One region of the Rhodoferax fermentans genome, then DNA from elsewhere that is predicted to be linked to it. Evidence: riboswitches for the same ligand, from Rfam matches in the RefSeq annotation. Region 1 holds a riboswitch; the other holds the start of a gene.
The links. Region 1 has a riboswitch for cyclic di-GMP ahead of RF819_RS05565 (chemotaxis protein CheW). Riboswitches for the same ligand answer to the same signal wherever they lie in the genome.
Positions count from the first base shown of each region.

Region 1 (3,404 bases):
CGACGACGAAGCCATGTACTACGACCACGACTTCATCCGCGCCCTCGAATACGGCATGCCCCCCACCGGCGGCTGCGGCGTCGGGCTGGATCGGCTGATGATGTTGCTGACCGACAGCAGCAGCATCCGCGACGTGATTCTGTTCCCGGCTTTGCGCCGCGAAGTTTAAGGAAAATTGGCCTCTAGCCCTTACAAATCAAGGGCTGATAGCTATGCATACGATAGTGAACCCAGGTAGCGCACGGCCGCTGCGCTACCTGCAGGGCTACCCTGCGGACACCCTGGCGCAGGTTGAGCAGATGCTGCAACAAGACCGCGTGGCTGACTGGCTGCGCCAAAAGTACCCACAGGGCCACACGGTGCGCACCGACAAGGCGCTGTTTGACTATGTGCAGGCGCTGAAATCCGAGCACCTGCGCGGCGCCGAACCGCTGGCCAAAGTGGCGTTTGACAACAAACTCCAGGTGGTGCAACACGCGCTGGGCACCCACACCACGATCAGCCGGGTGCAAGGCAACAAACTCAAGGCCAAGCGTGAGATCCGCGTGGCCAGCCTGTTCAAACAGGCGCCCGAAGAGTTTTTGAAAATGATCAGCGTGCATGAACTCGCCCACCTCAAGGAACGCCAGCACGACAAGGCGTTTTACCAGCTGTGTACCTACATGGAGCCGCGTTACCACCAGCTCGAGTTTGAGGTGCGGGTGTACCTGACCCACCTGGAAGTGTCGGGAGCGCGGTTGTGGGCCACCGCCACCAGCACGCCCGGTTGAGAGGTGATGGACACAGGCAAGTGGGATCAATCCCTCTACCCTTGCCAAGGGTATCCAGTCGCCGCTCTGTTTAAACCCGCTACACAACACTGTATTTTGAATCTGTCCCAATGAAACGTCTCACCGCCTCCCTCCTGCTGTTTGTGCTGGCCTGTCTGCTGACCGTGGATGCCGCCCGGTTCCCGGACATCCATACCGGCTACACCCAGACCTGCAGCGCCAACGCAGAGTCCACACGCTTCACCGCAGCGCAGACCAAGTTGCAGGTTCAATGCCCCGAAGGCGCCATCAAGATCCAATGCAAGGTCAACACCGAGCTGTGTGCGCTGGTGGACAGCACCAAGCCCACGCTGTCCCATTTGAAACTCATCAAAACCTCCTTCCTGGAGGATCACCTCGTGCTCTCTGCCGTGGTGGATGGTCGAGAGCTCTCGTATCTGTCACCGGTTGAAGAGGCCCTTGCCCGGGCCCACCAGGCCATCTGGATCTACGTGGCACTGCTCTGGCTGGCCTTTGTGCTCAGCTTGTTTCTTTTGAGAAAAAACAAGATTGGCCGCTGGTTGTAGCGTCACCGGCACAGCTGGAGCACCCAAGCGGCACCAGGCCACGCACGCCACCCGACCACGGAAAACAAGGGAAAACCCTAGTAAAATGTGGCTTTTTTGGCACACTTGAGCGAAAGCCAAGGTCGCAAAGCCTCCGGTCTGACACCTGCCACAGGCAGAAAAGACAGCGGGGTTGCCGAACAGGTCGAACACCAGCCACGCTGGCACCACACCTCTTCGCATGGTCACGGTCCGTGGCTGTTTGCCTTACCCGCGCTTTTCCTTTTTTGTTTGCCACCGCTGTCACAGTGTCGGGGCCTGTTAAGAGGCGCCTTGATGTGTTGATGGCATCCACCACAAGGACTGGGTCATCATGGAAAACACCGCGATCAACAACACGGGCTCTGCCAGCCCAACCCCCTCAACCACGCCCCCGCGCGAGTACCTGAGCTTTCAGCTCGGCTCGGTGGAGTACGGCATTGACATCCTCAAGGTGCAGGAGATCCGGGGTTTCGAGACCTCGACCCGGATGTTCAACGCGCCGCCCTACGTCCTGGGGGTGCTCAACATGCGCGGTGTCATCGTGCCAATTCTGGACATGCGCCTGAAGTTCGAGATGGCCGAGGTGGCCTACAACAGCCAGACCGTGACGATTGTGCTCAACGTGGCCAACCGGGTGGTGGGCATGGTGGTGGACGCGGTGCAAGACGTGGTGGCGATCCAGGCAGCGGATGTCAAACCCGCGCCTGATTTCAATGGGGCGGTCAACACCCAGCACATCATCGGTATTGCCACCGTGGAGCAGACCGAACAACAACGCATGCTGGTGCTGCTGGACATCGAAAAACTCATGTCCAGTGCCGACATGGGGCTGGTGGCTGATGCCAACGTCTGATATTTCGTTATTTGGAGTAGTTTCTTGTCAAGTTTACGCAACATAAAAATCGCCACCCGTCTGGCATTGGGTTTTGGTTTGGTGATTCTGATCGGCATCGTGATCGCCGCCTTTTCAGCGTGGGAGATGCGCGCACTGGCATCGCAGTTGGACCTGGTGGCCAATGAGCGCATGGTCAAGGTGTCACAGTTCAGCACCCTAAAAGACAACTACAACGCCGCCGCTCTCTATGCGCGCAATGCCGTCATCATCAACGACCCCGATTTCCAGGAAGGTGAGAAGAAAAAAATTGCCGATCTGCGTGCGGTCAATGCAGATATCCAGAGCAAGTTGGAAAAAGAAATCGTCGTTCCCAAAGCCGTTGAACTGCTGAAGATCACCAGCGATAAACGGGACGCCTACAACGCCGCCATTGACCGGGTCATAGACATGGCAGAAAAGGGTCAACAAACCGGGGCGGGGGCCGTGCTGATTGGGGAGGTTCTTCCCTTGCAGATTCCGATTTTCAAGGCCCTGGACGATTCACGGGCAATGCAGGACGAACTGGCAAGCAGTCTGGCCAAAGAGGCGATGGCCTCCGCAACCGCAGATGCCCTCCTGATGGTGGTCTGTGCCACGCTGATGCTGCTGATTGGCGGCACGGTGGCCTGGCTGATCACGCGTGACCTGTCACGCGCCCTGGGTGCCGAGCCCCGCGCCCTGTCCGAGGTGGCGACCCGTGTGGCTGATGGCGACCTCAGCGTGCGTCTGCCCTTGCGCAGCGGCGACAGCAGCAGCGTCATGGCCAATCTGGCACGTATGCAAGCGGCTTTGGTCAAGGTTGTCAGCACCGTGCGCCAGGGCTCCGAATCGGTCTCCACCGCCAGCGCCGAAATCGCCCAGGGCAACCATGACTTGTCTTCACGCACCGAGTCCCAGGCCAGCGCCCTGGAACAAACCGCCGCCTCCATGGAAGAACTCGGCTCCACCGTCAAACAAAACGCCGACAACGCCCGTCAAGCCAACCAGCTCGCCCAAAACGCCAGCTCGGTGGCCATCAAGGGCGGTGAAGTCGTCGCCCAGGTGGTCGACACCATGAAGGGCATCAACGAATCGAGCCGCAAGATCAGCGACATCATCAGCGTGATCGATGGCATCGCTTTCCAGACCAACATCCTCGCGTTGAATGCTGCTGTCGAAGCCGCTCGTGCGGGT
Region 1 is NZ_MTJN01000002.1:1,140,516-1,143,919, forward strand. It holds gene lysS (lysine--tRNA ligase) at 1-169, shown strand, start outside; gene RF819_RS05555 (YgjP-like metallopeptidase domain-containing protein) at 213-770, shown strand; gene RF819_RS05560 (hypothetical protein) at 881-1,336, shown strand; cyclic di-GMP riboswitch class I at 1,425-1,516, shown strand; gene RF819_RS05565 (chemotaxis protein CheW) at 1,689-2,210, shown strand; gene RF819_RS21875 (methyl-accepting chemotaxis protein) at 2,235-3,404, shown strand, end outside.

Region 2 (3,404 bases), 1.3 Mb from region 1:
GCACCGAGTTGTCTTCCTGCAGCCGACCGATGGTCATGATGCCGGTGACATCACCAAAGTTTTTCTGCAACTCCATGGTCGCCAGCGAGCGGGCGATCACCGGTGCAGACAGGTTCAGCAGGGACGAGGCGTTGGCGCTGTTTTGTGACACCATGCCAAAACGCACAATGGTTCCGTTCTTGAGGGTGCTGCCGTAGCCAAAATGGGTGGCCGACTCGGCCAGCTCAAAGTAAGGTGCGCTGAAGCGGCTGCCTTCCCCATTCAGGCTCAAAGGCGCAAAACCGGTGGACTGCAGGCCAAAAAAGCTGGCGGCTGTCCCGCCGGTGCCAAAGCCATACGAAGTACCACGGTCGTTGGAAAAGCTGTAGCTCATTTTTCCCAGCTTGTTGGAAGACGTGGCCTCGGTGTTGCTCCACAAGTTCTGCACCAGGGTGGACTCGGCGTATTCAGCTGAGAACTTGACACCGTTGGCGCTGACGGTGGAGGCGGCTGCCGTGGGTGTGGCGCTGGTCTTGACCGTAGATGAGCTCACGGCGCTGGACAGGTAAACCACAAATGCCCGGTTGAACTTGTCGACCGCCAGGGTCTTGGTTCCTTTTAAACCCGAGGCCAGACCGGCCTTGGAACTGGCCAGAGACGAGCCCGCAAAGTTCACCTTGGCGCCGGTTTTGGTGCCCACGTTGAGGTTGCCGATCGGCTGCAGGGACGCACCCACGTTGACCAGACCCCAACCGTACATGCTGTCGGGTGTTTTGCGGGCCGCACAGACCGCCGCACTCACCGGGTCACTGCACAAGTGGGTGGCTGACTGGAAAATGATCTGGGCGATGTCTGTGGCGGGCAAGAAGTTCCAGTTGCTTTTGATCAAGGCTGCCTGGCCCGCCACGACGGGCGTGGCCATCGAGGTGCCAGACATGTAGGCGTAGCTGTTCTGCGCATAGGGGGTGGAGTAGCTGGACGCCACATTGACGCCAGGTGCAAACACCGTCCAGTTGGCCAGGGTTGGGTCGTAGTTGCTGAACGACGCGCGCCGGTTGTTGGCATCAAGCGCACCCACCGCAATGATCTGCCCCTTGGCCCAGCTGGCTTTGGCAAAAGCCGCAGGCCAACTGCCGCTGGCCCGGCCATCGTTGCCCAGCGCAGCCGTGATCAGGGTGCCCTTGGTCACCGCGTTCTGGATGTTGCTCTGCATGGCTGCAGCACTGGAACCCAGGCTCAGCGACAGGATGGGTGCCTTTTGCACATTGACCACCCAGTCAATGCCTTTGCCAATGGTCACACTGCTGGAGCTGCCGGTGGTGAACACCTTGGCCATCACGAGTTTGGCGCCGGGCGCCACGCCTTCCAGCAAACCGCCGCTGGTGGTGCTGCCCGCGATGATGCCCGAGACGTGGGTGCCATGCCCCATCTGATCGGTCACATCGGTGCCGCCGGTGAAAGCGTTGTAGGTGGCTTGCACCCGACCTCTGAGGGCTGGGTGGCTGACTTGCAGGCCGGAGTCGACCACCCCGACCGTCACCCCTGTGCCATTGCCGGAGGCCAACTGGTTGGCATAGGGTTTGTTGATTTGGTTGAGCCAGCCCTGGTAGGCGCGGGCGGTTCTTTCGGCCGCAGTGGGTGCCGCCTTGACCAGGGTGGCGCCCGAGGTGACCGGTGTGGGTGTGGCCAGTGTCCGCAGCTCGGTGCTGTCCTCTTCAGTCAGCTCCAACGCCAAGGGGTCATCCAGAGCCAGGGCGTTGCCACACAGGGCGGCCATGATGGCAGCAGTGAGGGTGTTGAGTTTGAACATATTGCATCCTTGAAGGTTCAGTTACCAAAAAGCAACGCAATACCAAAGCCAGGCCATGTCGGTGGCCCGGTTCCGGCAACCCCGCTGGCATGGCACTGTGCGATCAGTGCCGAAGCCCGGTGGCTTTGCGTCCCTGACTTTCGTCAGGTTTGCCTGTGTCAGCGTGGCCCTTTCGGGGGTAGCCACAGCTGACAACAAAAAATTGCGATTCCAGGGAAAAGCAACGTGAGTCTATGGCTTGCCACCTGGATTGGCAATAATTTTGATAAAAACCAATGAAAAATAACGGTTAATAATGTTTATTGCCATTTGTAACTGTTTATTGTATTCACAGGTGTGGTGTGGGCTGAGGCGATAGGGGCGTGTTGGCCACCTGCACAGCTTGCAACAACCAGTTCACAAACACCTGCAAGGCCGGTGGCTGCTCGTCATGCTCAGGGCAGACCAGCGCATAACTGCGCCCGCTGGCCAGCGCTTGCGGGCAGGCCACCACCAGTTCACCGTGCGCCAGCTCGTTTTCCACCAGCAGTCTGGGCACCAGCGCCAGACCCATGCCGTGTACCGCTGCCGCAGCGGTCATAGAAAACAGCTCAAAACGGGCGCCCGAGTGCGCCTGGGGCGCGCTCACCCCCTGCGCCTCAAACCACTGCCGCCAGGCATCGGGCCGGGTGCTTTGTTGTAACAGCGGCAGGCTCGCAATCGCTTCGGGCGACAGGCTGCTTGAACCTTGCAGCAGGCTGGGTGCACACACCGGCAGCACCAGTTCGTCGAGTAACTGGATCGCTCGGGTGCCGGCCCATTGGGCAATTTGCTCCGGCGTGCCGGCGTACAGCGCGGCATCAAACGGGGTGTCGGCAAACAGGAAGGGCCGGGTGCGTGTTTCGATGTGGACGGTCAGCTCGGGCTGCAACTGTTGGAGTTGGGGCAAGCGCGGGATCAGCCAGCGGGTGGCAAAGGTCGGCACCGCTGCCAGATGCAGGCTCAGCGCACCACTTTGGCGGCTCATCACATCGAGCGTGTCCTGCTCCAGCGCCTGCAGACGCAGGCTGACCTGGGCCGCATAGTCGCGCCCTCGTTCGGTCAGGCTCACGCCGTGGCGGGTGCGTTTGAACAGCGCCACGCCCACAAAGTCTTCCAGCGCGCTGAGCTGGCGCGAAACCGCCCCCTGGGTCAGCGCCAGCTCTTGGGCGGCGCGGGTGTAACTCTGATGCCGGGCGGCGGCCTCAAAACAGGCCAGGGCTTGGAGGGAGGGGATTTTTCTGCGCATGATGTGTGCAATATACATAAGAGCCATCAAAGCGGGGCGTGAGTCTGTTCATTTGATATAGCGTTCTAACCTTATGAATAGAGGACTTGAGTGCCATTTGTCCGACATGCTTGGGTAAAAACAGAGACTCGTGTCAAGCCCTTATATGAATGAATCACATATCTGGGTGACAACAAATCGTTTGTGATGCGAGGGGCTGCGCGCTACCATGGTCGCCAAGCTCTGTGCTTTGCCTTGTGCACACCCGTTTCACCATCCACCGAAAGACTCCCATGGCCCACGCGACCTTCCATTGGCAAGACCCCTTTTTGCTGGAACAGCAGCTCACCGATGACGAGCGCATGGTCA
Region 2 is NZ_MTJN01000002.1:2,391,434-2,394,837, forward strand. It holds gene RF819_RS11245 (S8 family peptidase) at 1-1,789, opposite strand, end outside; cyclic di-GMP riboswitch class I at 1,861-1,953, opposite strand; gene RF819_RS11250 (LysR substrate-binding domain-containing protein) at 2,118-3,056, opposite strand; gene RF819_RS11255 (acyl-CoA dehydrogenase) at 3,329-3,404, shown strand, end outside.
Region 2: it holds a riboswitch for cyclic di-GMP, as region 1 does, so the genes downstream of both, RF819_RS11245 (S8 family peptidase) here and RF819_RS05565 (chemotaxis protein CheW) in region 1, are expected to answer to the same signal.